2 linked regions of the Chlorogloeopsis sp. ULAP01 genome follow. The main gene of each other region encodes a partner of the protein of the gene in region 2 in a complex. Links are inferred from orthologs where the notes say so. Each region holds a gene or a part of one and is shown on either strand. Other genes may lie near its edges. The genes, in order: dhaL and dhaK.

Region 1 (15,941 bases), on a different replicon or contig from region 2:
GAAAATTAAAGACGCTGATGAGTATCCCCGTGCAACTCACACGATGAATGGCATTCAACGGCTGATTCACGATCTAGAAAACAGAGGTTACGCCTACCCTGCGGAAGGTGATGTCTACTACGCTGTGCGCCAATTTCCTGAGTATGGGAAACTTTCTGGACGCAAGTTAGAAGATTTACAGGTTGGTGCTAGTGAACGAGTAAATGTAGACGATCCAGATTATCAGAAGAAAAGAGAGCCGTTTGACTTTGCCTTGTGGAAAGCAGCAAAATCAGGAGAACCTTATTGGGAGTCACCTTGGGGTAAAGGACGTCCAGGGTGGCATATTGAGTGTTCTGCGATGGTACGCGATCGCCTGGGTGAAACTATTGACATCCACGCTGGCGGTGCTGATTTGATTTTTCCCCACCATGAAAATGAAATTGCCCAATCTGAGGCAGTGACGGGTAAACCATTAGCTCGTTACTGGCTGCACAACGGCATGGTGAAAGTCGATGGTGAGAAAATGTCTAAATCTTTGGGTAACTTTATCACCATTCGCGAATTACTGGAGCGAGGTGTAGATCCAATGGCATTGCGATTGTTTGTGTTGATGGCACATTATCGCAAACCGATTGATTTTACCGATGAAGCGATCGCTGCCGCCACCAACGGTTGGCAAACCCTCAAAGAAGGCTTGCTTTTTGGTTATAAACATGGGAAAGAACTAGGGACTAGGGACTGGGGACTAGAGACTAGGAAAGAAACTAATCAACGTGAACTAGACTCTTCCCAGTACCCAATCACCAGTACCCAGTCCCCAATGCCCGATCCCTACATAGAGCGTTTCCAAAAAGCCGTGAATGATGACTTTAATTTTCCTGGTGGGTTAGCTGTGTTGTTTGAATTAGCTAAAGAACTGCGTCGGGAGGGGAATCTTTTGGTGCATGAAGGAAAAACCGACACACCACCAGAGGAGTTATTTGAACAATGGCAAACTCTACTAACCTTGGCGGGAGTTTTAGGTTTAGAAGCTCAAATTGAGGAGGAAAAACCAAATAGTGATGGTTTAACTGATGCAGAAATTGAAGCCTTGATCCAAAAACGCCAGGAAGCCAGAAAAGCGAAGAATTTTGCTGAAGGCGATCGCATTCGCAATGAACTACAAGCCCAAGGCATTACCCTCATAGATAAACCCCAAGGCACGGAGTGGCATCGAAATTGAAGGATGAAGGATGAATTAATACAATATTTCATCCTTCTATAGCTGTTCCCTATCCCCTATCCCTAATACTTTTATGTCCGAAAAGCGTCAGGTGATATCTTTACTGAATCTCCTGTTAATTATCGCGACTTTCTTTTTAGTCGTACTATTGTGGCAACTGCGGAGCTTGCTGTTGACATTAATGATTGCAGTCGTTCTAGCAGCAGCGATCGCCCCCATAGTTGATGCTGCGCAAAGATTGCGCTTGCCACGTTGGTTGGGTGTAATTTTGGCTTACATGGGTTTAATCGCTAGCTTAGTTGGGCTAGGTTTAATTATTGGCCCCTCTGTTGCCGATCAAATTCAAAGATTGGGTAGTAGACTACCAGTCTATCTGGACAATTTACGGATGGCATTGGAAAATTTAGCCGTGCGGATGGGAATTTATCAGCTAGAGTCCATAGATCAATTCTTTGATATCCAAGCACTCACTAATTGGTTGATTCGTTCTAGCCAGCAGTTGTTGGTGCGTTCTTTTGGATTAACTCGCGGTATCGTTGGTGGTGTCGTAAATTTGATTTTAGCTTTGGTAATTTCTGCCTACATGGTTGCTGGTAGCGAAAATTTGATTAAAGGATTGGTGGCACTGTTTCCCAAGCCCTGGGATGAGCGCCTTGCTGCCCAAGTTGTACCCATTTCTCGCCGGATGGGAGGTTATATCCAAGGTCGAGTTTTGGTGTCCGCTATTTTAGCCTTTGCTATTACACTGGGTTTAGGCATTTTGGGACTTTCGGAGTTTGCCTTAGCATTGGGTGTAATTGCTGGCTTTACAAATTTGATACCATTTGTCGGGCCGATATTAGGAGCGATCCCAGCTTTAATAGTCGCAATTCCTCAAGGAGGGTTAACTTTCCTCTGGGTACTATTGTTATTTGTCATTATCCAGAATTTAGAAAGTTACGTACTCGATCCTTTGCTGGTAGGTTCTTCAGTGCGAGTTCATCCGTTATATCAACTTTTAGCAGTACTAGGAGGAACGCAAGTTTTAGGAATTATTGGTGCTGTAATCGTCCCACCTTGGATCGCTGGTTTGGCAGTGTTACTAGAGAATCTTTATCTACGTCCAAAATTAATCGCAGAACAGAAAGATAATCTCTCAGAAGCTGTAATTTGTTCAGATAACCAACAATTGTCGGATGGAGCATCTAAATTATCTGGGAAATAACCCCGTTCCCTGTTCCCTATTCCCTGTGTTTCTTGAGAGGTATAAGGTTAAGAAAAGGTTATTTATTGATAAATGTAATTGATTTCCACTTATATTTACTGGAATTTTAAGAAAATATGTGGTCTGAACTAACAAAAGCGATCGCCAATATCAACATTCCCGCAGATTGGATTGGGATCAGGGTAGTTAAAGAAACTTCTTCCCACCGTTATTTCCGCGATGCCTTACCGCAAAGTAATGGCAAATCTTTCACAATTGGAGCAATGCTGGAAGTAATGGTAAATGGCTGCATTGGCTATGCTGCTACCAATCATCTAGAACTTGCGAGTTTGCAAGCTGCTGCCGAAAAAGCTTATAAACAGGCACAAGCAGCAAGTCAGTGGTGGATACATCCATTTCAACCAGCAACTGAGCGTCCTAAGGTTGTTGGTGAATATATTTCCCCCTTTCTCGAACCATTGGATGCTCTGAGTGCTGCTGAAATCAATGATTTGCTAGTCCGTACCTGCCATACTCTGAAAGTATCCGAACAAATAGTCCAAACTACAGCTAGTGCTACCACTACCGAAAGAGAAACTTGGTTCACAAGCAGTAATGGCTCTGAGGTATATCAAAATTTTATTTCCTTACGTCAGCATTACGGAGCGATCGCCCAAGAAGGAGCGATCGTGCAGCACCGTACTAACAATGGTTGGGAAGCTAACTGTTACCAAGGTGGCATAGAGCTATTCAAACAAGAAGATATATGGCAACGGGTGCAGCACATTGGCGAACAGGCAGTCGAACTTCTAACAGCCCAAGAGTGTCCAACTACACGCACAAATCTGGTATTAGCCCCAGATCAAATGATGTTGCAAATTCATGAAAGTGTCGGACACCCTCTAGAAATTGACAGAATTCTAGGAGACGAGCGCAACTATGCCGGAGGTAGCTTTGTTAACAAAAGTGATTTCGGCGTTTTGGTATATGGTTCTCCCCTGATGAATATTACCTTTGACCCTACCGTATCTGGAGAATTTGCCAGCTATGGCTTTGATGATACTGGTGCTGTGGCAACGCGGGAGTATTTAATTAAGGAAGGTGTATTACTGCGGGGCTTGGGCAGTTTAGAAAGTCAGAAAAGAGCTGGGATACCAGGAGTAGCTTGTGCGCGTGCTTGCTCTTGGAATCGACCTGCTATTGACCGGATGGCAAACTTAAATTTAGAACCAGGAAAAGCATCTTTTGAAGAAATTATTGCTGGCATAGAACATGGAGTTTACATGGAGTCTAACCGCTCTTGGTCAATAGACGATCGCCGCTATAAATTTCAATTTGGTTGCGAGTATGCAAAATTGATTGAAAATGGCAAATTCACCAAAACACTCCGCAATCCTAATTATCGAGCTACAACTCCAGAGTTTTGGCACAGCTTAATTAAAGTTGGCAACTCCTCGACTTGGGAAATGTACGGTACCCCTTACTGCGGCAAAGGAGAACCAAATCAAGCTATTTGGGTAGGACATGGTTCACCCGTTTGTGTGTTTGCTAATGTCGAAGTATTTGGCGGCGGAACTTGAAGAGGACAAGGGGACAAGGAGACGCGGAGACACGGAGACAAGGAGGTGAGGGAGGTGAAGAAGGTGAGGTAGTTGAGGAATTAATAAGAGTAAATTCTTCCCCATCTTCTCTATCTCCCTCATCTCTTCCTCCTCCACTCTCCCACTCCTCTTACTAATCCCTAGCCCCTAGCCTAAGCGCCTCTAGCCCCTTTTTTCTAGATAGGAAGATAAATGAAACACCAGGAACCCTCTGCTTTTGAAGCCAGCTTTAACCAATTAATTGAAACTCTTTTAAATAAGAAAGAAGAAAGTGAACAATTCACTGTGAAATTGAGCAGTGAATATAGTCAATTTACGCGTTTCAATCATGCCAAAGTGCGACAAACAGGTACTGTTGCTGATGGCTGGGCTGAGTTGACTTTAATGCAAGATCAGCGCAGTAGTTTTCGGCTAATTCCTTTCACCGGCGATCGAGAAGTGGATTGGCAGGTGGCATACAAAGCTTTGCAAGAACTACGTGAAGAGGTTCCTCTGCTACCTTTAGATCCCTATTTAGTTTTACCATCAGGAACTAATGCCAGTAGAGAAATTCATATAGGTAATTTGTTACCGGAAGAAACTGTAGTGCCAAGGGTACTCGAATTGGTGAATGAATTAGATTTTACGGGTATCTATGCCGGAGGAACTGTAGTTAAAGCCTATGCTGATTCTAGTGGTCAGAAACACTGGTTTGCTACAGATTCTTTTACTTTAGATTATTCTATATTCACTCCCGAAGAACAAGCTGTCAAAGGTACTTTTGCAGGCAGTAATTGGCACCAAGAAGCTTACACAGCCAAAATTGATGAAGCTAAAAAGCAACTAAAATTACTTTCTCGATCTATTAAACAATTACCACGAGGAAATTATAAAACTTATTTTGCGCCCGCAGCAGTTGCTGATTTATTAAGTATGCTTTCTTGGGGAGGTGTGAGCGAAGCTGATTTACAACAAGGAAACAGCGCTCTAGCAGCCCTATCTCGTCAAGAAAAATTACTTTCTCCTACATTTAATCTTAAAGAAAACTTTCAACTGGGATTAGTACCGCGCTTTAATGAATGGGGAGAAATGGCAGCACCCGAATTACCAATAATTACAAATGGAATTTTGGTTAATACTCTAATCAATTCTCGTACTGCTAAGGAATATCAAAAAACTGCCAATGGTGCTAACACTGCTGAGTCTTTGCGTGCGCCGGAATTAAGTCCGGGAAATTTAGCATTTGATCGGATTCTGCCAAGTTTGGATACTGGATTGTATGTATCAAATTTGCATTACTTAAATTGGAGCGATCGCCCCACGGGAAGAATCACTGGTATGACTCGTTATGCCTGTTTTTGGGTAGAAGGTGGCGAAATTATTGCTCCAATAGAAAATTTGCGCTTCGATGAGAGTCTTTATCGGTTTTGGGGAGAAAATCTGGTAGATTTGACTGATTTTCAAGAATTTATTTCAGAAGTTGGAACATACGAAGGTCGTCAACTCGGAGGTAGTATAGTTCCTGGTATGTTGGTTGAAGACTTTACATATACGCTTTAGTACGAAGATGTATATTTAGGCAAAATTTCGCTTTATGTCAACAGTAAATTTTGCCCATTCCAAAATATTGCATATTTTTACAAACATCTTGACAAAATACCCATATCAATATCCATGAGATAGACTAAGTAAATAGGTGTATATAAAACAAACTAAAAATAAGTATTCAAGAGTTTTTTCGCCTATACCCAATGCTCTATAGCCTAATGCCTGGGTTTAACGAGTAGAAGTTTTTGCTCGCAGATTTACCGAGCAAAAAACTCTATCCAGGTATTAGGGGTAATGGCTATGGGAGTGAAATAGTATGTTTTATTACCCACATAGTTGAATATGTGAGGTTAACGATGAGCGAACAATTACAGATTGACAAAAAAACTGGTTCGTTCACTTCTGCATCAGGAAATAATAATTCTTCTTTACCTGACTCTAGTGACAAAATTCGCCTAATTCGTGATTTTGCTCAACTTTTCCGATTACCAGTTGCGATCTTGGCTGCTTTAGTAGGTTGTGCTACTATCTATGCGTTAAATTCAGCAGTTCCATTATATAAATACCTGCTGACGGCAATTATTTTAGTTTGCACACACTCTGCCGCCTGTGCAATCAATGACTATTGGGATGTAGAGAAAGATAAAATAGATCATCCACAAAGACCTTTACCATCTGGGCGTCTTTCTCTGCAACAAGTTTGGTGGGCTGCTACTATTCTGTTTGTCTGCGCTCTAATCGCAGCAATTCCTCTTGGGATCTATTGCTTGATCCTAGTAGCCGTGAGTTCCATCTTGCTATGGAATTACTCCCATCTGTTAGCCCGTAACGGTATTTTTGCGAATTTTATTGTGGCAGCGATCGCAGGTGCAATCATTTTTCTGGGTAGTTTAGTAGTAAATCGCCCTTTGGCGCTACTGTATCCTAGTGCTTTTGCATTCTGCTACACCCTCGCCAAAGAAATCATCTGGGATGTGCATGATGCAGCAGGCGATCGCGCCCAGGGAATTATCACCGTTGTCAATTCTTGGGGAAAGAAAAAGGCTTTCTCAATTAGTTGGGGATTAATTGGTATGTTGCTTGTGTCAATTCCTCTTGCAGTATTACTGCTACCAATGGCACATCCTCTGATATTTGGAGTTTTCTCCTCAGTTATGTTGCTGATGATGGGAATGGCACTGGCACGTTATCAATATCAAGATAGTGTGAATGCTTACGAAGGATTTGTGTTTTGGGATCGCATAGGTATGCTTGTGGGAGCAGTAGGTTTGTTGGGGGCTGCTCCGGCAGTTTAATATCAGATGCAGATGAACGCATAAATATAAATCTTGTGGTGCGGACATCTTGTCTGCACCGGACGGACTAGAAGCTCATCCCACAAGAAAGCTATCATGCACAAAACTAGCTGTGATAGACATATGAGTGATGTAGATAAACAGTGGGAAGAGTTGAAGCGTAACTTTCCTATTGGACACAAATTTTATGGCGAGGTTGCAAGCATCAAGCCTTTTGGTGTTTTTGTGTATCTGGGCTATCAAGTTGTGAACGGTTATAAATTCAGCGGAATAATAGATATTGCTACACAATCGGATAGTGATTCATCTGGCTTACCGACGGATAATTCTTTGTGGCCGCAGGTTGGTCAACGAATTCATTGCAAAGTAATTGCTTATCGGGAATACAACAAAGAAGTAGACTTAAGATTGGTTCAATAGAAAAACAAACATAACTATGCTGTTTGGCAATGCTAAGAACTGTCGGAGGCATTTATAAAAATGGGCAAACTGAACTGAATTAGACACCGCAGGATGTGAGCGATCGCGCTAAAGTTCTTGTTACTTTCTTGTTACTTTTATTAAACCTGGCAAATTGAATAAATAGTTAGACCAATTCTCTATAAAAGTAAGCTTAATTAGCCTGCCTCCGCAGGCTTAGTTTGTATAGCCGCACCCTTCTAGGGTGTCGGAATATTAGGATTTCAAAGAGCGAATGACGCGACAGGGATTGCCAGCAGCAACGACATTAGCAGGAACGTCTTTGACAACAACGCTCCCGGCACCAATAGTAGTATTGTCACCAATCGTCACACCCGGACAAATAATTGCACCACCACCAATCCAGACATTATTACCAATCGTGACAGGAGCAGCTAATTCTAGCTCTCTGTGCCTAAGTCGTTGGATCGGATCGGTGGGATGATAGGCAGTGTAAATCTGCACGTAAGGAGCGCAAAGAAGATTGTCGCCTATATGCACGGTGTTACAGTCTAGAATTACGCAGCCAAAATTCATATATAAATTTTTACCAGCATATATATTGCTACCGTAGTCACACAGAAATGGTGGTATAACCTCAAAATTTTGACCTAGTTTGCCAAACAGTTCTTGGAGAATTTGCGATCGCTGTTCTAATTCTTCTTCGGTAGTAGCATTGTAAAAACGAGTCAGCCGACGCGCTCTTTGACGCTCAATCACTAGTTCAGGATCGGTGGAAAGATACAGCTCTCCTGCTAGCATTTTTTGTTTTTCAGTCTTTTGTGAATCTTGCATTGATCGCACAGAGAATCAAGTCCGGTTGAACACTTATCATTAGGGCTGACGCGGGGACACGGTGACGCGGAGAGTTTTTCTGATGAGCAATTAGGTAGACATGATTAATTATCAAATAATATCTAACAAACTCTTCAACATTAAATAACAAGAGGTTGCCCCTGGATCTTGATGCCCTACACTGCGTTCTCCTAAATAGCTAGCCCTACCTTTTTTTGCTTGCATGGGAATAGTTTCTTTCATACCCTGTTCTGCCGCAGCTACAGCTTTTTGCATTGCTTCCAGCATGAGTTTACCTTCTTTTGTCGCTTGCCCAAAAGCCGCTACAGCCGGAGATAAAGCATCCACCATTGTTTTATCATCTAGTTGTGCTTTGCCGCGTCCGATTACGCCTTCTAAACCGACTTGCAGCATTTGAAGCACATCTTGCTCGGTTAGTTCTTGTTTGCCTGTAGTTACTGTACTGGCTCGTAAAAATAGAGTGCCATAGAGAGGCCCGCTCGCACCACCCACTGTGGAAATTAGAGTCATGCTCACCGTTTTCAAAATGCTGCCGATATCTTTGTCTGCTGCACTCGGCAGTTGAGTTATCACCTTTTGGAAGCCGCGAACCATGTTGATACCATGATCAGCATCACCAATGGCTGCATCTAATTCTGTTAAATAGTCTTTGTTCTCCTCCAGTACAGTTGCAAATTTCTGCAACCATTTCACAACCTGCTCCTTGCTCACCATAGTTAACCTTACAGCCTTAATATGTGTACTTTAATACTACGGAAAATTATCTCAGGTGTTTTGAGAATGGTTAAAGCCTGTAATTATCGAACCATAATAATTTTAGGCTTCATAGACAGATAAAAAGCATCTCTTCAAAACAGCCACACTAAGCGATCGCATTGCTTTCCTCACGTAATACAATTGCAGAGAGGTGCTACATAGCTGAGAAAACGAAAAACAAAATCGAATCAAAGGAATGGAATAATGCCGTTTCTCACTGCTGATGATGGTGTTCCTATCTACTACACAGATCAGGGGCAAGGTATCCCTATCTTCCTCATTCACGGCTGGATGATGAACCACCAATTTTTCAAATACAACATTCCGGTACTAGCCCAAACCCATCGTGTGGTAACTATGGACATTCGCGGTCATGGGTATTCGGGAAAGCAGGAGATTAACTGGACATTGCAGCAGGCGGCTAGGGACGTGCGCCAGATCGTCAATTATCTGGATTTGAGTGAGGTGATCCTCGTTGGCTGGTCAATGGGAACTACTCTTATTCACAATTATTTTGACCAATTTGGAGGCGAGAAGCTTAAAGGAGCCGTTTTTATTGACATGACACCCTATCTGCTCAAGACGGAGGATTGGGAACATGCCGTATTTGGTAAAATGGATCTTCAGGCAGCTGTGAATCTAGCATCCAGTATCATTAAAGACAGAATGCAAATTGCGGAAAAGTTTGTCCCAGGCTGCTTCAACGTTAATCAAGTAGTAGATCCGGCGCTTAGGGAATCGTGGATGCGAGAGTCGATGTTGACACCAAACAGTGCGATGGTCGCTTTTTGGCTGGATATGGTGACCTACGACTGGCGTTCCCATCTCGCGCAAATCCCAGTTCCTGTTTTACTATGTTATGGCGCACATAGTGCAGTTTATCCCACTCAGTTGGGCAAACATATGCACGAACGTATCCATAATAGTCAGCTGATTATGTTTGAATACAGCGGTCACTCTCCATTTTGGGAAGAACCAGAGCGTTTCAATGCTGAAGTGGCACGCTTTGCTGGCTAATTTGCAGTTCAAATTTACTGCGCTAACCAACCTGCATCAATTGGCAGTGCTGTGCCAGTCACAGTTTTACAGGCATCGCTGCATAGATAAATGGTCATAGCTGCAATCTGTTCTACAGTTACAAACTCCTTAATGGCATGATGCGCCAGCAGAACTTTAGGAATCACTTCATCCTCTGACAGGTGATGGGCTTTGGCTTGTTCGGAAATTTGCTGACGTACCAAAGGAGTATCAACATAGCCAGGACAGATGGCATTTACGGTAATGCCAAACTCGGCTAAATCTAGCGCTGCTGCCTTGGTCAATCCTACTAGTCCGTGCTTGGCAGCTACATAAGCTGACTTGTAAGCTGATGCTACCAGACCATGTACAGAGGCGATGTTGACGATCCGTCCCCATTTTTTCTCTTTCATCAACGGTAATACAGCACGGATGGTATAAAACGCCGAAGAAAGATTGGTGGCAATCATCGCATCCCATTTCTCGATGGGGAAAGTATCTATCGGCTCGACATACTGAATACCAGCATTATTAACCAGAATATCAATGCTACCTAGTTTCTTTTGTGCATCAGTAATCATTGTCGTAACTTCTTGCACATTACCCACATCGGCCTTGTAATATAAGATTCTTTGCCCCATCTTTTCCAACTCCTGACGGGTATTTTCTGCTTCTTGTGGCGTATCGATCCCATTCAAAATAATATTCGCCCCTTCTTGCGCCATTGCTGAGGCAATACCGCGACCGATGCCAGTCAGCGAGCCAGTAATTAGGGCTGTTTTACCTTGTAATCTCATCATGCATTGTCTCCTTTACCTTAGAGACTTGTGCTAAGACCTTTCTAGTTGGCTATGCTGAAGAACCGAAAAGTGGTTAAATTGACTCTAAATTTAGAGACGCGATATTTCGCGTCTCTTCTCTACTGCGATCGCTCACGAGTGAAATATCACTGTCACCAAGGGCAAAAATGCTAACAGAAAGCTATGCCAAGAGGTGAGATTAAATTCTGGCGTAGATTGTGGTTGTTCTAAAAGAGCTTCTATCCTCTGTTCTAAGCGATCTGTTGCACTGGAACCTAAAGCTGCACAGCAAATTAGGGAGGTTACGGGTGGAGTGCTAGCTACCAATAAAAGTGACTCTGCCAGCAACAAGGGATCTACTTTTGATGCCGCGTGGGCATCAGCACGTAGTTCGCGTAAAATTAACAGTTCTTGCCATAAATTTTCTGTATTCGGTAACCAATGAGTGCAAGCACGCACCCAACCCAGCCAGAAAAACCAGAATGTATCTCGGTAATGGCAATGCCCTTGCTCATGAGCTAAAACTGTTTCTAAATGAGCAGTTGAGAGAGTTTTTACTAATCCTTGACTGAGAACGAGTTCGGGTTGCCAAAAACCAATCGAAGCTGCAAATAAGGCTCCTGTGTTCAATAGGCGCACTTGTCTACCAGCAAGATTTACAACAGGGCAGTTGCGGGTAGATTTTACAGACTGCCAGCCTTCCCATAGCAGCTTGATCCCCAAAATGCCAGAGAATATTAGGTAGCTTAACGCCAATACATAGCTAAACCAGCCTGTCTGTAAGCCACCCATTTGCCCTTGAGATCCCATACAAAGCAAGGCGATCGCTGTCATTAAAATCAACAATGGAGGAAAAAGAAATAAAAATAACGTTCGTTGCCACCGTACAGCCCAATTGCCTTGGGGCTGCTGCCAAGAGAATCGAAGCCAACAACAAACTGTAATGACGGCGCAAATCATCAATAGATGCATCATTTTTCCCCCCTCGCTTGCCGTGCAGCTTGAATGCGTTTTGCTATTGCTTGTATTTTCTCACTTGCTACTTCATCTAGACTATCGGCAAAAGCGGCAACAACATCAGGATTGCCTACTGCCAGAAATTGCTGCAATTGTTCATGCGCCTTGATTACTTGGGCTTGTTGCTTTGACAGCAAAGGACGCCAGTAAAATGCTCGTCCTTTTTTGTCGCAGGCTAGCCAACCTTTTTCGGTTAAGCGGCGCAGCACTGTAGTCACTGAGGTATAAGCTAATTCTCGGTTGGGATCTGCCAGAATGCGATCATGTACATCCTTAACTGTAGCCGAACCAAGCTCCCAAATCAGGTTCAAAATTTCTGCTTCCAAAGGGCCTAAAGACATTTGTTTGGGGCGGTAGTCAGGTAAAGGTGCCATTGTCTACTGTTAGTTGTTGATATTTGGTAGTTGGTAGGAACAGGTTATACTGATGATCTTTCGCTGCAAATAACTTAATTTCTGATAGATTTGATATTTTTACCCGATGAAGAGAGCAAACACAACTTCTTCAATCTGTTCTTTTTTCAGATTATCGTTGATTTACCTGTTTTGTAAGCGATCGCATTATTAATTATCATGCCACTTGCCATCACACTACTATGCTTGGTGGCATCAACCTGGTTAGAGTCCCCAGATGAGTTATACTATTTTGGATTTTGGATACTTCGGCAAGCTCAGTACAAGTTTTCGATTTTGGATTGGAAATTACCTTCTGTATCTGGGTTAGGTAAATCCATCTGCCCCTAATCTTTTTTTTATTGGTGTTAGTATTTGTCATCCCGAATTTTAAAAGCTTGATTATTCCTCTTTTGTTACTCTGGGAAAATAAAAATAAGAGCCAAATTTTCAACTGTAGATACAAGGGGCATTTGAGGTTTATTTTCGTTCCAGAATGCTTGAAATCAATGTTTTTGGTAAAAGTCTTATGCTGTAGGCATTCCAGATTATTATCTCCCGAAAGCGATAAAAGAGGATTATTGATATTTGTATTTGGCTATCTGCTTTACTCAATCAACAGAGTACAATAAGCTATTTCTTACTAAGTAGGGGTTAAATCTACAAAAGTTGTGATTAGATTTCAGTGAGAAAGACTTTGTATACTCACATCACTTACCAATACAAAACCTACTAAAAATCCTATCAAGAACCGATTCTGTTACTTCTTCTCCCGTAATTTCTCCGAGAGCATGAACCACACCGCGTAAGTCAATTGTCCAAAAATCAAGAGGTAGTTCCTGGACAATAGTTGCTTGCACCTGTTCTAAAGATGTTTTCGCTTTTACCAATGCAGCTGCTTGTCTTTGGTTAATTGCTAAATCCATATCAGCAGCTTGTACTTTTCCGATTTGAACTATTTCTAAAATTGCTGTTTCTAAAGCATCAATTCCTTGATTTTGTGCGGCAGATGTTCTGACAAATTGATTAATCTCATTTGGATAATGGACTATTTCTACTAATGCAAGGTCGATTTTGTTGATAACTAAAATTAACGGACGGTGTTTTACTTGTTCGTAAATTTCTTGATCACCTGCCGTCCAGCCTACAGAAGCATCAATAGTCAAAAGTACCAAATCGGCTGCACTCGCAGCACGGCGGGAACGTTCAACACCAATTTTTTCTACTTGGTCTTCTGTTTCCCGAATGCCTGCGGTATCTAGTACTTGCACGGGTATTCCACCCACTACTAACTGTGATTCAACGACATCACGGGTTGTACCAGGTAAATCGGTAACAATAGCGCGATCGCTTTTACTCCACGCATTCAACAAACTTGATTTTCCGACATTTGGACGCCCAACAATTGCCACTTTTAATCCAGTGCGGAGCAGTTCGCCTTGATCGGCGGTTGCAAGTAGTTTAGTAATTTCTGCGGTAATTCTCTCAATTTCTGAGATAATACTTTTATCATCCAACGGAGGTAAGTCTTCCTCAAAATCGATCCGCGCTTCAATTTCTGCCAAGATATCCAAACATTGAGCGCGTAACTGTCGAATTGGATGAGCTAATTTACCTTGCAAACCAGCCAAAGCAGACGTTTGCGCTTGGGGCGATCGCGCTCCCACCAAATCGGCAATACTTTCTGCTTGCGTTAAATCTAATCTGCCATTTAAAAATGCCCGTAAAGTAAATTCTCCTGGTTGAGCTAATCTGGCGCCGTTTTCTAAGCATAGGTGCAACACCTGCTGCACTGCCATAATTCCACCATGGCAATGGAACTCCACAACATCTTCACGGGTATAGGAACGGGGTGCTTTCATAATTAACAGCAGTGCTTCATCCACCAATTGTTGTGTCTGGGGATGACGAATATAACCATAAAGAATGCGATGGCTTTCCCAGACTTGACGCCCAGGAGCATGGAAAAGAGTTTTGGCAATCGGCATTGCTTCCGAGCCGGATACGCGGACAATCCCCACACTACCCTGCTGGGGAACAATGGCAGTGGCGATCGCAGCGATAGTTCCAGTGGTAGCAAAGATTTCTGACATGAGCGCTTTCTTTTAAATATCAAATTATGTCTACTGGCCAGGTTAGCAATATAGCTTTTTGATTAATGAATAGAATCAAAGAGACGATAACATTTATCTAGGAAAAGTATTTGTACTTAGCAGCCGTAATTGCTGTCTGCTGGTGTCCGAAGGAGAATCACACAAGGAGGTTTGCATGGAAGACAGTAATCTCAACATCAATTGTAAAGAAGCCTGTGTTAACGGCTGCGTTTTGGGTGATAAATGTCCCAATATTGAATTTAGAGAAGCCGCAGCCAAGTTTATTGAAGAAACTTCTTTAGACAAGATGCTAGAGATGGCTGAAGAAGCCAGAATGAGAAAGTTGATGGAACCACCAAAATGGGTTTTCCCTGACGATAACTAAAGTTTTCAAAAGCTTAAGCTCATTCTCCTATCACTCATAACTTTTGTAGGGGCAAACGTTTCCAAGCCCCTCATAAAAATCTAAAGGCTGATGAAGATTTAAGGACAATTTGTTACCGTTAACTCGGAATTGCTGTTGGGTAGGCATTCTGAGGTTGGAGTGCAGCAGTACTCAAAAGCAAATTGATCGTTCAACTTGATCGGCACGAGGATAATAATGAGTACCACCATTGAGCTAAATACTTTATTCAATCTCGATACATTGATTGAACTTCTGCTGGGAATTAGCTTGAGTGCGGCGGCTGGCTTTCGAGTATTTGTACCACTGCTGGCATTAAGTATGGCATCGGTTTTGGGACATATAAATTTGCCAACTGATTTGGATTGGGTAGAAACGCCTCAAGCCTTAGCTGTATTTGCAGTTGCTTGTTTGCTTGAAATTATCGGCTATTATATTCCCTGGCTGGATCATCTGCTGGATACTGTTGCCACACCTGCGGCATTTATCGCTGGAACGATTGTCGCGGCATCCTTTGCCCCGGAAATGAGTCCAATAGTGCAATGGACGTTAGCTTTAGTTATAGGTGGTGGAACTGCGGGGTTAACTAAGGGATTGATGAATATCTTACGAATAACTTCTACAGGCGTCTCAGGTGGATTAACCAATCCTGTTTTGTCAACGATTGAGCTAGTCATTGCCATTGGGCTGTCTGTACTTGCGATCGCAACCCCAGCAGTAGCAGGAATCATTGTAATTGGTGTTCTAATATTTGCTCTTCAACGAATCTGGAAGTTCTTTACAAGCAAGCCATCTTCCCAACCAAACTAATACTTGATTGCTTTTGGCTTCCTAATCAACTGAAACTTTTGTCTTCATCAAGAGTGCTACAAGCAAAGCAGCCACACCGCAAAAAAGACCTAAAAATATCCACAGTCCTAAAGGACGGCCCTTACGCCAAGCAATAACTGCTGCTATGCTACCCACAAGGCTATGAGTGAGCAGTAGTAAGTAGAGAATTTGTTCGCTGCTAAGATTTGACATGACCTAAAAGCAGACATCTTTAATGTAGGTGAAACTGCGATCGGTGTGAGGAAAATTGGATAAATTAATATGTCTCGTTTTTTCAAGTTAATTATAAACATAGTAGTCTTAGCAGCATTATTACTTTTATCCCAGCAAGTTTGGGCAAAAAATTGGCGTCCTGTTCGTGGTGGTATTCCTTTCGGTATCAGTGGTATGGCTTTAGTTGGGCAGCAAAGGAATTCTCTAGATTTTTTAGTTGTTCATGACAACAAACAAAAAAACCAAGGACGTTTAGCAATCATCAGTATTAAAGGTAAAAACCAACCTGAGTACTTTCCTTTAAACTGGCAAAACAACATCGAACTACCAATCG
Region 2 (15,857 bases):
ACCTGCTTCGTGTAGAGTGTTAAAAGTATGGAAAAATTCTTCTTGGGTGTATTCTTTACCTTCAATAAACTGAATGTCATCTACTAAAATTACATCAGCAGCACGGTAATGTTCGCGAAAACTTTGCATACTGTCTTTACGAATGGCAGTAATTAAATCGTTAGTAAACTGCTCGGTAGAGACATAAAATATTTTTGAATCAGGACAAATTTCTAGCCGATAGTGTCCGATCGCCTGCATCAAGTGAGTTTTTCCCAAACCCACACCACCACATAAAAATAAGGGATTGAATTCTCTGCCTGGAGATTCTGCAACTGCCAAAGATGCGGCATGAGCCATACGATTGTTAGCTCCTACCACGAATCGAGAAAATACATACTTGAGATTTAATTCTGTAGCCTTTGGTCTATTTTTAGCTGTGGTCTCAGCATTACTATTTTGAGTTGGTACTACCCAACTAGTTTCTCGTTCATTGAATTGAGAAACATCTTCACCTTGAGTAACAGTAATATAAATTCCTACAGGATGGCCAAGAATATCTTGAACCACATTGGCAATGGTTTTAATGTAGTACTTCTGTAACCAATTACGAGCAAAAGGATTAGGAGTACGAATTACCAAGCAATTATTTTCTAATCGCTCGGCACTAGCAGTTTTGATCCAAGTCTCAAAGGTAGGACGGGACAACTCTAGCTGCAATCGCTCCAGAACTTGACTCCACAGACTCTCTATGGGAATTGTCATGATCTACCACCTTTGCTGGTAACCGTCACAATAATATTAAGCAAGCACCAATTTAGCAAAATGTACTCTAGACCAGGGATGAGCTTTAGGTTGTTATCATTTTTGGACTTTCCTGGTAGGCAATATCCTACCACTCAAGGATTCACACGGAGAAGCGAATACCGATGAAGACAAATTTATTGTTAATGCTACTGAGTGGCGTAGCAGTATCTTTAGGTGGCTGTTCCATACCCACCAACACATTAGAGACTCAAAGCCCCAACCCTCAAGCTCAAAACCCAACTAATACGCCAATCGTCGCTGCTCCTGCCCCTCCCCCCATTTTCCAATCCTCAGGAGATCCTAACTTTGTAGTCAAAGTTGTGCAAAAGGTGGGGCCGGCTGTTGTGAGAATCGATGCTGCTAGGACGATAATTTCCCGCTCGCCAGATGAATTTAGCGATCCATTTTTCCGGCGTTTTTTTGGTGATTCACCATCTCGCTCTAGACCGAGAGTAGAAAGAGGTAGCGGCTCTGGATTTATGATCAGTGGTAATGGTCAAATTTTAACTAACTCCCACGTTGTTAATGGTGCTGATATTGTAACTGTTCGGCTTAAAGATGGCCGTACTTTTGACGGACGCGTACTGGGTGAAGACCCCATTACCGATGTAGCTGTGATTAAAATTGATGCAAATAACTTACCGACAATTGCTTTGGGTAATTCCGAGACTTTACAACCAGGAGAACCAGTAATTGCGATCGGCAATCCTTTAGGTTTAGATAATACTGTGACCTCTGGTATAATTAGTGCTACAGGTCGTTCTAGTAGTGCTATTGGTGCTAGCGATAAACGTGTTGATTATATTCAAACCGATGCTGCAATTAACCCCGGTAACTCTGGTGGCCCTTTACTAAATGCTCGTGGTGAAGTTATTGGCATGAATACTGCCATCCTTCAAGGTGCTCAAGGATTAGGATTTGCTATTCCCATCAACACAGCACAGCGAATAGGCAAGGAATTAATTGCTAACGGTAAGGTAGATCATCCTTATTTGGGTATTCAAATGGTGACGCTGACGCCGGAGGTAAAGGAAAGAATAGATAGATTGGGGCTGAATGTCACAACCGATCGCGGCGTTTTATTAATTGATGTTGTACCAAGTTCACCAGCAGCAGTGGCAGGGCTGCGAGAGGGTGATGTTATTCAAAGCATCAACAACCAATCTGTTGCCAGTATAGAAGAAGTACAGAAGCTAGTGGAAAACAGTAAAATAGGAATTCCCTTACAATTACAAGTACAACGTGATGGACAAACTGCCCAAGTAGCAGTTAAGCCAGCGCCTTTGCCAATTCAACGAGAAGGTTAGTGTAAAAGGCAGAGGGCAGTAGACGCGGAGCGGCTTCCGTAGGTAGGCAGAAGGCAGTCCCAATGAAACAAGTTTCATCGCCAGGCATGAAAAACCTCACCCCGTCCTGTCGGACACCCCTCTCCTTAGCAAGGAGAGGGGCAGGGGTGAGGTGACTTTCAAGGCAGAAGGCAAAGGGCATAGAAAAATCCAATTCCCAATCACCAATACCCAATCCCCAGTATCCAGTACCCAGTCCCTTTTACAGATAGATTTAATATTATGGCTGAACAACTTCCTGTAATTCAATTAGGTAATCCGAACCTGCGGCAAAAAGCAGCCGCGATAGAAAATATTCAAGACAAGGATATTCAAAAACTCATTGATGATTTAATTGCCACAGTTATCGAGGCGAATGGTGTTGGCATTGCTGCACCGCAAGTCGCCCAATCGTACCGCTTGATGATTGTAGCTTCCCGACCAAATCCCAGGTATCCTAACGCCCCACAGATGGAACCTACTGCCATGATTAATCCCAAAATCATTGCTCATTCCACTGAAGTTGTTAAAGGTTGGGAAGGTTGCTTAAGTATTCCGGGTATCAGAGGGTTAGTACCTAGATACCAAGCAATAGAAATAGAGTATACGGATAGAAATGGCAAGCTGCAAAAACAACAATTAACTGATTTTGTTGCTCGGATATTTCAACATGAATATGACCATTTTGAAGGATTAGTATTTTTAGATCGGCTGGAGAGCAGTCTAGATATTATTACTGAACAAGAGTATCAAAAAAGGATTGTTAAGAATATTTGACAATAAATATTTCTAAAGAACTATACAATATCCGGAAAAGTAAGTTACATTTTATCTATTGTTAACCTTTTGGCTTGAGGTCGTTATCGGGTAAATGACAAAGACCACTAGTAGTCGCGGGAGATTAAGTCATCCGCCACAAATCTTGTCTGACTTAATCTTGGCTCAACAGCACAGCGATGAAGCAAACAATGACACTGGCAAGGAATCTGTGCATTCACCAATACAATCAATGTTTGGTAGTTTGAGAGTTGTCCATGCAACTCCGGGTCGTGTGCGTATTCGCGCTACTGACGGTAGTCATAACTCGATACTACAAAGTATCTCTGAGCATTTACGACAGCAAAAGGGAGTTAAGGAAGTTACTACTAATCTGCAAACTAGCAGCTTAGTAGTTACATATGATGAAAATCAACTTTCCTTAGCTGAATTACTGGTATTACTTGAGAGATTTGGCGTCGGGCAGCAGAAATCATCTGACTCTATAAATAATACAGATCCCTTTGCAGCATGGAAATCTGTTGATTTTTGGACAGAACAAGGAATATCTTTTATTCCTTTATTTACAGGACTAGGAGTAACAGGTGCATTGGGAATCAGCGGATTGGTGTCAATTCCTGTATACATGATTACAGCAGATGCAACCCGTCGCGTGATTGACTATATACAGCCGCAACTATCGGCATTCAAAAATAACAAACAACTTCATAGTATTTCGACGAAAAATCGCCAGGTAACTTCTGAGGCTTCTTTAGAGAAAGTGGAGCAAACAACAGCTTTAAAACAAGAAATTTCTGCAACAGATACTGTAGGCAGGGCTAATAATTTAGCAGCACAATCTGCAAAGATTGCTTACAGTGTTGTTCATTCAGTTCCAGGACGCGTGCGCTTAAACGTACCTCGGTTAGGTTCTGATCGCGCCTATGCACGACGACTGGAACAGTTGCTCAAAAGCGATCCCCAAGTCACAAATGTGCGTGTAAATTGTGATGCGGTATCAGTAGCGATCGCCTATCAACCAAGTAACATTCCAGTATCCCACTGGGCTAGCTTAATAGATTTAGCTGACCAAACTGTTACGCAGGTAATTCCGATTAAGACAGCAGAGCATACACCAAAAGAAGAACTTCGGTATTATCAACCTCAAGAATTTGCAACAGCAACGCAAACTTCAACAGAGGAAGTTAGTCAACTGTCTCAATCTCAAGAACTAAAGACAGCAAGTGAAGATATTACTCCAGAAGCATCGACTTTATGGGGTAACTTCAAAACACCTGCTTTGTCTTATGCTCTAGCCTTTATGGCGAAATTCCCTTTAAATGCAGGCCCCGACTGAGGAGGGAAAGTAATGGTTGGATCGATTTCGCAATTGCAATTGGCAACTGCTAGAGAAAAAAAAACCCAGGCAGTTGTTATGTCCGATAAAAATTATATCGGGAAGCGGTCATCGAAGGAAGTTTATAGCATTACTTATGCGCTTCCAGGGCAAGTAGGATTTTGTGTACCTCGCATTGCTAAAGAACCAGAATACAATCAAAAACTGGTATTTTTGCTCCAAGCAGAGGATTTAGTCACAAGAGTACAAGTTAATAACACTGCTGGCTCAATCGTGATCGCCTATAAGCCTGGAACCATGTCAGATTTTGAGATGCGATCGCATTTCATCGATCTGATTCACGCCGCCAGCGATGCATTAATTGCAGATCAAAAAGCGCAGATACAACCAGCTTTTTCACATTCAGTTGCAAATCAAACCAAAATCAGGCAAGAGCAAAATCAAGTAGCTTATAGTATTGCTCATGCAATTCCAGGGCAAGTGGGACTTTGTGTACCTCGCATTAGCCAAGAACCAAAATACAGTCAAAGACTGCTAGCGTCGCTAAAGGCAGAGAGTTTAGTCACGAAAGTGGAAGTCAATAACACTGCTGGCTCGATAGTGGTAACGTATCAGTCTGGAACCATGTCAGATTTTGAAATGCGATCGCATTTAATCAATCTGGTTCAGTCTGAGGGCAATGCACTAATTGCACAACCAACTCCCAAACAAACTGCAAGTAAAACCAAAAGCAGACAAGAGCAAGATAAGGAAACAAGCACAAAAAAAACCAAGGAGAAAATCAAAACTCCTCCCGTTTCTTCTAGTGCCAACCATTCCGTGTCCTCGTCTCGCCCTCAATCTGCGACTCCTCCAGTAAAAACTAAAGAGCAAGCAAAGCAGCCAGCAAAATTAGCTTATAGCATTGCTCACTCAATTCTGGGACGAGTTAGATTTCACGTGCCTCGGATTGCCCAAGATCCGAAATACGTGCAACGTTTGGAAGCTTTGCTCAAAGCAGATCCAACGGTAATTGGCGAACGAGTAAATCGCCATTGTGCATCAATTGTGATCACTTACAAATCTGCGTTCAACCTCAATACTCAAAATCAGAAACGCAGTGTGATGGAAGCAGCAATATCGCATTTAGTGAGTCTGCTTCAAGATGCAAGAATCAGCGCGATCGCCTAACTGTCAAAACACATCTATAAGCCTTTCACAACTCACAAATCAAGACCTGAAGACATCTAGCCAGTCTAGCAGGATGGGGAAGCTTTTGCTCTTTTCACTATCCTTGTCGAACTGGATAGCCTTCTTGTCGCCTTAAGTTCAACAATCACCTGTATGAGAGAGAAGCAATGGTACAAGTTAAGGTGGGTTTACCATCCTCCGCAAGTCAATTGTCTCAAGTGACAGCGGCTCAAAAGAATGGGAAAGCTCATTTAGTCGAACTCAACACACACTCACGCACCCATCTTCCCAAAGTTCCTCACAGTGTTGTTCATGCCATTACAGGCAGAATCCGCTTGCAAGTGCCACGCTTATGCTACGATCCTGACTATGCACAGCGCCTCCAAATTCTGCTCGAAGCAGATGCACTAGTTACAAGTATCCGGCTCAAGCCTGCGGCAGCCTCGGTTGCTATTACTTACAATCCCAAGAAAGTTTCAGAATTCAAGTTACGCCACCATCTCAGCCATTTAATCCAAGCAGCTGGTGAACTTGTTGTTCTCAAATCTGCAACACTGCGAACAACGGAACAAACAGAGAAATTTTGGCCGGGAGTACAACTTTCTGGTGCTATTACCACCTTAGCTGTGTTGGGTGGGCCTTTGGGATTACCCATTCCATCAATGTTGATGGTAGGAACCATTACTCTTGCGACATTGCCAATTTTCCAACGCGCTTGGAAGGGAATTATCGTAGAACGAAAACTGAGTATAGACTTTTTGGATTTTATTGCGATCGCCATTACCACCTTCCAAGGTCAATTTATCACCCCAGCACTGATGCTGAGTTTAATTGAGATTGGCGAGAAGATACGCGATCGTACTGCTCGTTCTTCAGCCCAGCAAACCTTAGATCTATTGAGTTCTTTAGGGCAATTAGTTTGGGTAGAACGGGATGACGAGAAGCAACAAATTTCCATCCAAGAAGTACAGTGTGGAGATACAGTTATTGTCTATCCAGGAGAACAAGTACCCGTTGACGGTACAATCCTGCAAGGTAAAGCGCTGCTAGATGAGCAAAAACTAACTGGCGAATCCGTGCCAATTTTCAAAACCAAGGGACAACAAGTATTTGCTTCCACCTTGGTACGGGAAGGGCGAATTTATATCTTGGCAGAAGGAATCGGCAACGATACTAAGGCTGGGAAAAACTTGCAGTTAATGCAACAAGCCCCAGTTCACGATACCCGGATGGGGAACGATGCGGTGAAAATTGCTGAGAAAGCAGTATTGCCAACTTTGTTACTAGGAGGGGCAGTACTTGCCATAACCCGCAACCCGGCGCGTGCAGCTAGTATTCTCAGCCTTGATTTTGCAACTGGGATTCGAGTATCTGTGCCGACAGCAGTTTTGGCAGCACTTACCCATGCAGCCCAGCGCGGTGTTCTGATTCGCAGTGGCAGAGCCTTAGAGCTACTAGCACAGGTAGATACTGTCGTCTTTGATAAAACAGGCACGCTGACTCAAGGTGAAGCGGCTGTTGTCAGGGTTGAGAGTTTCAATCCAGCCATTTCAAGTATGCGGGTGTTGCAACTAGCAGCTACCGCCGAACAGCGTTTGACTCATCCAGTTGCAGAGGCAGTGATGCGTTATGCCGAAACCCACAACGTAGAAATTTTGCCGCGTAGCAAGTGGGATTATCAACTTGGCTTGGGCGTACAAGCAGAGATTGACGGAGAACTCGTTTTTGTAGGTAGCAAGCGTTTTATGCGCCACAAAAATGTAGATATGTCGGGATTAGAAGGAAAACAAAAACCCGCCTCTGCAATTTATGTTGCCACCAACGGCGAACTTCAAGGTATAATAGAGTATTGTGACTTGCTCCGTCCTGAAAGTCGGGAAGTCATTCATAGACTGTTAACGGTTGAGGGTGTAGAAGTCCACATGCTCACCGGAGACAACAAGCGCACTGCTAGCACTGTAGCCGCGCAACTTGGTATTACCCCAACTAATACCCACGCAGAAGCATTTCCCGAACAAAAAGCAACAGTTGTACGCGAATTGCACGAGCAAGGAAAGACCGTTGCATTTGTTGGCGATGGTATCAATGATTCGCCAGCTTTAGCCTACGCCGATGTTTCTGTATCTTTTGCCAACGGTTCCGATATTGCCCGTGAGACAGCTGACTTAGTGCTGATGAAGAATGACTTGCATGGTTTATTGGAAGCGATCGCCATCGCCCGCCAAACCAAGCAACTGATTCAGCAAAACACGGGTATTGTTGCCGTGCCTAACCTAGCTGCATTGGCGATCGCCGTCTTCTTCGGTTTAAATCCCTTAGCAGCAACGGTAGTCAACAATGGCTCTACAGTGGTTGCAGGAGTAAACGGTTTGCGTCCTGTTTTGAAAAGTCGCAAAACAAAAACTCTACCAGCAGTAAGATGAGATATCCATCTCTACTGAAATAAGATAGAGAGTTTTAGTGGAATTTACTGATTTACGTGAGGTAACAAATTATGGCACCCAAAATAACTGACTTTGTTGAAGAAGCTGGCGCACCTGGAATTATAGCCGGTATTGGTGCAGTTCTTCTAGCACCTGTGGTGATTCCAGTCGTAGCTGGAGTAGGTAAACCCATTGCCAAAACCCTAATCAAAGGCGGAATTAGCATTTACGAAAAGAGTAGAGGAGCCTTTGCAGAATTGGGTGAAACTTGGGAAGACATTGTCGCTGAAGCAAGAGCGGAACTTGCTGAATCAAAGCAACTACCAGCTGTTGAAGCTGGTGTTGATAATGGAGACAAGGTCGGCTAAACTTCAACAACCATAGTTGTGAAAGTTTATATCGTAGGGATGGGTAACTTAACCCATCCCCAAAATTATGATTCAGTTGATCAATTTTGGATTGGGATTTTTGAGAGAGCGTTCTGGCTCTAGTTCTTGTTACTAGGTTGAACCGGGTAACGAGAGTTGAAGAGTACAGAGGTAGTAGTCGGGGATTTACCACCTCGGATCTTTTTTCAGAATATCAAGCCTCATGGGTGCTTTTAATTAAATTTGTAATTGCTAAGGAGAGTGGTGACGTGCGGAAAAATGGTTATGGCAACCTTAGCTACATCCCAAAAAGTATGCAGGAAACAGCCTTAGAAAAACCATCCAAACCGATATTGACAAAAATTGTAAGTAATACTCCAGGGCGTTTGCGTTTGAGAGTTGCTCAACCCCAGCGTTGGGCTACAAAAATGCAACATATACTCAAAACTCTTAAAGCCCAGCCTAACATTAGTCAGGTACGGATGAATCTTCAGAACGGAAGTATTACTATCCAGCATGATGATAATGAAAATAGCCTGAAAAATGTTGTCACCACGTTACAGGATTTAGGCGTAATTTTCGCTGATATTACAGGTTTTGCTGAAACGACAGGAGGAAAATCTGAAGTAGCAGCAGGAGTATCCGATGTAGTTGTTGATTTGAATAGACGAGTCAAAGAAGCAACCGACGGTGTAGTCGATCTGCGCTTTCTTTTTCCTTTAGGGCTTGCTACCCTTTCAATCCGGCAGTTAATTGCGAGGGGACTGCAATTGGAAATGATTCCCTGGTATGTTTTGGCATGGTATGCCTTTGATAGTTTTATTAAATTGCACGGTACAAATCAATCCCAGTCTACAAATGAGTAAACTTGCATATTAAAAGCCTCCCAAATGCAGTAACTTGAGGGCAGGAAGGAAGTATAACCTTCAAAAGGGAGGGCGAGAGGATGAAAAAACTAATTAACAAGCCAGAAGACTTTGTGCGCGAAAGTTTAGAAGGCATGGTAGCGGCTCATCCAGATTTAATCCAGGTAAACTTTGATCCCAACTTTGTCTATCGTGCTGATGCACCCATCAAAGGTAAGGTGGCAATTATTTCTGGAGGTGGTAGCGGACATGAGCCGATGCACACTGGTTTTGTGGGGATGGGAATGCTCGATGCTGCCTGCCCAGGAGAAGTTTTCACTTCACCCACCCCCGATCAGATGCTAGCTGCGGCGAAAGCTGTGGATAGTGGATCTGGTATTCTATCCATCGTCAAAAATTATTCTGGTGATGTGATGAATTTTGAGATGGCAACCGAGTTAGCCCAAAGTGAGGGTATCCGGGTGCTGAATATTTTAATTGATGATGACGTAGCGGTAAAAGATAGTCTTTATACACAAGGGCGTCGGGGTGTCGGAACTACACTACTGGCAGAAAAAATTTGTGGAGCCGCAGCCGAGCAAGGATACGATTTGCAGCAGCTGGCAAATTTGTGTAGGCGAGTTAACCTAAACGGAAAGAGTATGGGAGTGGCATTAACTTCCTGCACCGTACCAGCCAAAGGTACACCAACATTTGAGCTTAGTCACCAAGAAATCGAAATGGGTATCGGCATTCACGGTGAACCCGGAAGAGAGCGCATGAGTTTAAAATCAGCAAATGAGATTGCTGAAATGTTAGCACTATCGATTATTGAAGATAAATCCTATAGCCGTACATTACGAGAGTGGGATGAAACTAAAGGCGAATGGGTGGATATAAAACTAATAGATCCAACATTTGCAAAAGGCGATCGCGTGCTAGCTTTTATGAATAGTATGGGTGGCACTCCTGTTTCCGAACTTTACATCATTTACCGCAAACTAGCAGAAATTTGTCAAAAGCATGGATTGCAAATAGTCCGAAACTTGATTGGTGCTTATATAACTTCCTTGGAAATGCAAGGTTGCTCGATTACCCTACTCAAGCTTGATGATGAAATGATTCGGCTATGGGATGCACCTGTCAAAACACCGAGTTGGCGATGGGGAATTTAGGGTTATGCAGAAAACACAACACCTCTTTTTCATTGCCCTGCTGCCACCACAGGAAATTCAAGACTACGCCAACCAAATTAAGCAGTACTTTGCAGATAAGTACGCTAGTCGGCACGCTCAAAAATCTCCACCTCATATTACCCTGCAACCACCTTTTGAATGGGCAGATGAAAACGTGCCAGTATTAGAAGAATGCTTGCAGGAATTTGCCAGTGAACACAAGACAATACCAGTTATCCTCAACGATTATGCCGCCTTTGTACCTCGTGTCATATATATTAATGTAGTTAGAAGTCCAGAACTGTTGGCTTTGCAAGCTAATTTAATGGCGCATTTAGAAAGCAAACTGGGCATTGTTGATCAAGCTTCTAAAACTCGCCCTTTCGCTCCCCACATGACAGTGGCATTTAAAGACTTAACAAAGCAGAACTTTAAAGCAGCTTGGCCAGAATTTGAAAAGCGGGAGCTTTATTTTGAGTTTACTGCAAACAGTTTAACGCTATTGTTTCATGACGGCAAGCGCTGGAATATTAAAAGCGAGTTTCCCTTTGCTCAGAACGAAAAGGCGATCGCCTCTTAAATTTCCTTTTCACCTACTAACTTCTTTAACGCCAATAAACAAGCCCCGTAAGCAGGTTCATGCCTTGGTAAAATAACCTTCACCGAGGGGAATCTCGTCTCAATAGATGCTACATATTTCTCACGCATATTGCATTTACTTTGCCATACACTTCCAGTTGTTACTACTTCAATAAATTCTCTTGGGCTAAAAATAGCATCCACAACTGTAGAAGTAGCTTTAACTAGTTCTTCTACAGCTTCATCAATAATTTTAATTGCTACTTCATCTCCTTGTGCGGCAGCAGCATCAATAATGGGAGCCAAAGCCGCTATCTCCTTAACACCCCATCCTCGCCGATAGATTACTTCTATTAAATCTTCGATACTTGCTAGACCAAGATGTTGCTGCAAATCTTCTATAATTCTCGTTAATATTTCCCGTCCATCATAAGCTTTGAGAGCAGCTTGCATACCAGCCACAGCAATTTTATAGGCGCTACCTTCATCTCCTAAAATATAACCCCAACCACCGACTCGCTTAGGTTTTCCCTGAGAATTTCGCCCAAAAATAATAGAACCTGTTCCCGCTGAAACTACAATTCCAATATTATTACCAATTCCACCTATTAAGGCAATCAGAGCATCATTACAAATCACGATATTAGATGGATGTATTGCCCAATCAATAGGTAAAAATTGACTACTTTTTAACTCTTCAAAAATATTTTTTACTACTTCAGTATCTTGAGAACGACCTACACCTGCTAAACCAAAGCAAATAGCTTCTATTTTAATATTATCTGTTAATTTTAATCCTTCAATTACAGCTGTATTAACTGCACATCTAATTGAGAGAAAAGCTGCTTCAATACCTATACTCTGATAATTAGATGCCCCAGCTTCACCTCGTCCTAAAACTTTTCTAGAGCCATCCATCAAGATACAGACTGTTTTACTTCCTCCACCATCTATTCCTAAAACATAACTCATATTACTTGTTGATTCCTTCCTTCAAAGGAATAAACAACATAGAAATCATCCCAGGAATTGTGAATAAACAAACTAAAATAAAAAATATACGATATCCGACTAATTGTTGAAGATAACCGCTAATTAAGCCTGGTAACATCATTCCTAAAGCCATGATGCCTGTCGAAATAGCAAAATGAGAGGTTTTATATTCATCTTGGGAAATATACATTAAATACACACTAAAGGCTGTAAATCCAAAACCATACCCAAATTGCTCTAAGGAAACCAACGGATATATTAGTGTTAATGAAGGTTGGGTATAAGCCATGTATACATAAAAAATATTAGGTAAGTTCATAGCTAGAGCCATAGGCCAAAGACATTTTTTTAATCCGTATTTGGAGATAATTATACCTCCTAAGACACCTCCTAAAATTAGAGAAATGACTCCAAAAGTACCATAAACTAAACCTAAATCTGATGTTGATAAACCTAGCCCTCCAGCTTCTAGTTTATCTAATAAAAATAAAGACGCCATTTTAACTAGCATTGCTTCACCAAATCTATAGAGTAAGATAAATGCTAAAATCTCTATAATTTTCTCTTTGGTAAAATATGAGGTAAATATCTGTGAAAATGGGATTTTTTCTCTTGCTGTTTGCTGATGTATAGTATCTTCATCAGGAAAGGGTAAAATTAGGCGATGGAAAATAAAAATTATGAATAAAACTAAAGCTGCTAGAGCAATAGTAAACGTCCAAGCTAAAGAGATATTTGTGAGATAAACTTCTAAATTACCAGCTAAAAATACTAAAATTCCAGAGCCAAAAATAACAGCTAGTCGATAAAAAAGCGAGCGTAATCCAACAAAAAAAGCTTGCTGTTCTGGCTTTAAGGCAAGCAAATAAAAACCATCTGTGGCAATATCATAAGTAGCAGAAATAAATGCCCCTAAGGTTAATACAGCTAAGGAGATAAAAAAGAAATTTGGCAATTGTAATGAAAATGCTACTAAAACTAAACACAAAAACATAGCAATTTGGCTGGTAATTATCCATGTTCTTTTGGTAGAGTAAATATCTACTACAGGCCCCCAAAACATTTTAATTACCCAGGGTAAATAAAGAAAACTTGTCCACAAGGCAATTTGAGCATTATCTACACCCATTCGTTTGTAAAATATTACAGAAACAGTGTTGATAATCACATAGGGTATACCAGAGGCAAAATATAAAGTCGGGATAAAAGTCCAAGGAGAAAGAAATATGCTTCTTTTAAGCATAAATTGGCAAAGAGGCAAAGTGTGCGAAGCAGTTCTTTTATACCTTAACAACTAATTGAACACCAAGATATTTATGAATTAATGAACCACAAAGTACACAAAGTACACAAAGAGAAAGACACTGACGTAGGCAGTGGATGTCCGTCACAAAGAAAGTATTTAAAGGATTATGCGTTTGATGCCGTCTTTGAGAAGAGTAACGTTAAAGTTGATGAGAAGGGCGAGAGGATATCCGGTAATTTTGAGATAAGAGAGGACTTGGGCTTCATGAATTGGGGTTAAGTTTTGGACAGCTTTCAATTCCACAATTAGAGACTTCCCAACCAAAAAATCTAATTTGCCTTCACCTACTGTACGACCCTTGTATGTGACTGCTACTGGATGCTCAAACCTATGAGGTATTCCTCGCAGCAAAAATTCTTCTTGTAGCGCCCTATGATAAACCTCCTCCAAATATCCAGAACCCAATACTCTGTGCACTTCAATAGCGGCACCAATTACAGCATAAGCTAATTGCTCAACCTCATCTGTTAACTGTCTCATCTCTACTAAATCCTTTTTTCTTCGCGTCCTTTGTGTCCTTTGTGGTTCGTTCCCATAAAATACTCACCAAACCCTGTGGCAAAATTTATAAAAGTCCTTCTTAGAAACCTTCCACACTTATTTTTCCCAGCATGACCGCAATTACTAACCTCCCCAGTCAATACGAACCCTTTACCACTGAAGCAAAGTGGCAAAAATTTTGGGAAGAAAACCACATTTACAAAGCAGATCCAAACAAAGGTGGTAAACCCTATTGCATCGTCATTCCACCGCCTAACGTCACTGGCAGTTTGCATATGGGACACGCCTTTGACAATAGCCTGATTGACGTTTTAGTGCGCTACCACCGGATGAAAGGGCGCAACGCTCTCTATCTGCCAGGAACCGATCATGCCAGCATCGCTGTACACACTGTTTTAGAAAAGCAACTCAAGGCAGAAGGCAAAACTCGCTACGAATTGGGGCGCGAGAAGTTCCTAGAACGTGCTTGGCAGTGGAAAGAAGAATCTAAGGGGACAATTGTCGGACAGTTGCGACGTTTAGGTGTTTCTGTAGACTGGACGCGGGAACGTTTTACTCTGGATGAGGGTTTATCCAAAGCTGTTTCGGAAGCTTTTAACCATCTCTACGAAGAGGAGTTAATTTATCGCGGAAAGTACTTAGTGAATTGGTGTCCAGAGTCACAATCTGCGGTTTCAGATTTAGAGGTGGAAGCAAAAGAAGTAAATGGTAATCTCTGGCACTTCTGCTATCCACTTACGGATGGTTCGGGTAATGTGGAAGTGACGACAACTCGTCCAGAAACAATGCTAGGCGATACAGCAGTGGCAGTTAATCCCAATGATGAACGCTACAAAAATCTGATTGGGAAAACAGTCACCCTGCCAATTATGAATCGGGAAATTCCCATTATTGGCGATGAGTTGGTCGATCCCACTTTTGGAACGGGTTGCGTGAAGGTGACGCCTGCCCACGATCCAAATGACTTTGAAATGGGTCAAAGGCACAATCTGCCGTTTATCAATATTATGAATAAGGACGGTACGTTGAATGAAAATGCCGGGGAATTTCAAGGACAAGACCGCTTTGTAGCTAGAAAGAATGTGGTTGCTCGCCTTGAAACTGATGGCTTTTTGGTGAAGGTAGAAGATTATAAGCACACAGTTCCCTATAGCGATCGCGGTAAAGTTCCCGTTGAACCTCTGCTGTCAACGCAGTGGTTTGTCAAAATTCGCCCGATGGCTGATCGATGCTTGGAATTTCTAGATCAGAAGAATTCTCCTCGGTTTGTGCCTCAACGCTGGACGAAGGTTTATCGTGATTGGTTGGTGAAACTGAAGGATTGGTGTATCTCTCGTCAACTTTGGTGGGGACATCAAATTCCTGCTTGGTACGCGGTAAACGAAACGGGTGGTGAAATTACTGATAATACGCCGTTTGTAGTGGCACGCAATCAAGCTGAGGCTGAGGAAAAGTTAAAGTCTCAATTTGGTGAAGGAGTCAAGATAGAACGAGATCCAGATGTTTTGGATACTTGGTTTTCTTCTGGATTGTGGCCTTTTTCGACTTTGGGCTGGCCTGAACAAACGCAAGATTTAGCTACATATTACCCTACCAGCACTTTGGTCACAGGTTTTGACATTATCTTTTTCTGGGTTGCCAGAATGACGATGATGGCGGGACATTTTACTGGACAAATGCCATTCGAGGATGTTTACATTCATGGCTTGGTGTTGGATGAGAATGGGAAGAAGATGTCTAAATCCGCTGGTAATGGCATCGATCCGTTATTATTGATGGATAAATATGGCACAGATGCTTTGCGGTATACCCTGATTAAAGAGGTAGCCGGCGCTGGGCAAGATATTCGCTTGGACTACAATCGCAAATCAGATGAATCGCCATCGGTAGAAGCGTCTCGTAACTTTGCGAACAAGCTTTGGAATGCGGCGCGGTTTGTGATGATGAATTTGGATGGATTGGGGACTGGTGACTCGGGAATGGGGACTGGGAAAGATTCTCCCCAATTCTCAATCCCTAATCCCCAATCCCTAGAATTGAGCGATCGCTGGATTCTCTCTCGTTACAACCAAGTTGTCCAACAAACTAATAATTACATGGGCAACTATGGTTTGGGGGAAGCAGCCAAGGGTTTGTATGATTTTATTTGGGGTGATTTTTGCGACTGGTATATTGAATTAGTTAAGTCTAGGCTGCAAAAGGACGCCGATCCGGCTTCTCGGCGCGTAGCTCAACAAACACTGGCATACGTTTTGGAAGGGATTTTAAAACTA

What was found.
Region 1: the proteins of dhaK (region 2) and dhaL are in contact, whole or in part, in a crystal structure (PDB 3PNL), measured with the Escherichia coli proteins. The link is inferred for Chlorogloeopsis sp. ULAP01 from one-to-one orthologs.

Annotation. Positions count from the first base shown.
Region 1 is NZ_JAUDRH010000001.1:131,558-147,498, forward strand. What follows is about bases 6,988-9,968. They hold dhaL (dihydroxyacetone kinase subunit DhaL), read right to left. Parts: upstream 8,800-9,968; coding sequence 8,176-8,799; downstream 6,988-8,175. Other genes in these bases: QUB80_RS00690 (S1 RNA-binding domain-containing protein), read left to right, coding at 6,988-7,230; QUB80_RS00695 (sugar O-acetyltransferase), read right to left, coding at 7,486-8,064; QUB80_RS00705 (alpha/beta fold hydrolase), read left to right, coding at 9,046-9,858; QUB80_RS00710 (3-hydroxybutyrate dehydrogenase), read right to left, coding at 9,873-9,968. Outside these bases: cysS (cysteine--tRNA ligase), read left to right, coding at 1-1,204; QUB80_RS00670 (AI-2E family transporter), read left to right, coding at 1,278-2,408; QUB80_RS00675 (TldD/PmbA family protein), read left to right, coding at 2,525-3,967; QUB80_RS00680 (TldD/PmbA family protein), read left to right, coding at 4,181-5,527; QUB80_RS00685 (geranylgeranylglycerol-phosphate geranylgeranyltransferase), read left to right, coding at 5,872-6,810; more of QUB80_RS00690, read left to right, coding at 6,934-6,987; more of QUB80_RS00710, read right to left, coding at 9,969-10,658; QUB80_RS00715 (M56 family metallopeptidase), read right to left, coding at 10,791-11,630; QUB80_RS00720 (BlaI/MecI/CopY family transcriptional regulator), read right to left, coding at 11,630-12,049; QUB80_RS00725 (hypothetical protein), read left to right, coding at 12,248-12,418; tRNA uridine-5-carboxymethylaminomethyl(34) synthesis GTPase MnmE, read right to left, coding at 12,778-14,160; QUB80_RS00735 (hypothetical protein), read left to right, coding at 14,336-14,545; QUB80_RS00740 (DUF4126 domain-containing protein), read left to right, coding at 14,762-15,373; QUB80_RS00745 (hypothetical protein), read right to left, coding at 15,395-15,586; QUB80_RS00750 (hypothetical protein), read left to right, coding at 15,656-15,941. UniProt on the Escherichia coli protein: ADP-binding subunit of the dihydroxyacetone kinase, which is responsible for the phosphoenolpyruvate (PEP)-dependent phosphorylation of dihydroxyacetone.
Region 2 is NZ_JAUDRH010000006.1:420,309-436,165, reverse strand. What follows is about bases 8,272-11,168. They hold dhaK (dihydroxyacetone kinase subunit DhaK), read left to right. Parts: upstream 8,272-9,131; coding sequence 9,132-10,205; downstream 10,206-11,168. Other genes in these bases: QUB80_RS14690 (N-acetylglucosamine kinase), read right to left, coding at 10,782-11,168; QUB80_RS14695 (2'-5' RNA ligase family protein), read left to right, coding at 10,210-10,785; QUB80_RS14705 (HMA2 domain-containing protein), read left to right, coding at 8,455-9,051. In the rest of the region: chromosomal replication initiator protein DnaA, read right to left, coding at 1-744; QUB80_RS14735 (HhoA/HhoB/HtrA family serine endopeptidase), read left to right, coding at 909-2,093; def (peptide deformylase), read left to right, coding at 2,355-2,888; QUB80_RS14725 (HMA2 domain-containing protein), read left to right, coding at 2,983-4,224; QUB80_RS14720 (HMA2 domain-containing protein), read left to right, coding at 4,237-5,394; QUB80_RS14715 (heavy metal translocating P-type ATPase), read left to right, coding at 5,562-7,817; QUB80_RS14710 (DUF5132 domain-containing protein), read left to right, coding at 7,889-8,185; more of QUB80_RS14690, read right to left, coding at 11,169-11,756; QUB80_RS14685 (MFS transporter), read right to left, coding at 11,758-13,020; QUB80_RS14680 (GxxExxY protein), read right to left, coding at 13,180-13,563; QUB80_RS14675 (valine--tRNA ligase), read left to right, coding at 13,695-15,857. UniProt on the Escherichia coli protein: Dihydroxyacetone binding subunit of the dihydroxyacetone kinase, which is responsible for the phosphoenolpyruvate (PEP)-dependent phosphorylation of dihydroxyacetone via a phosphoryl group transfer from DhaL-ATP.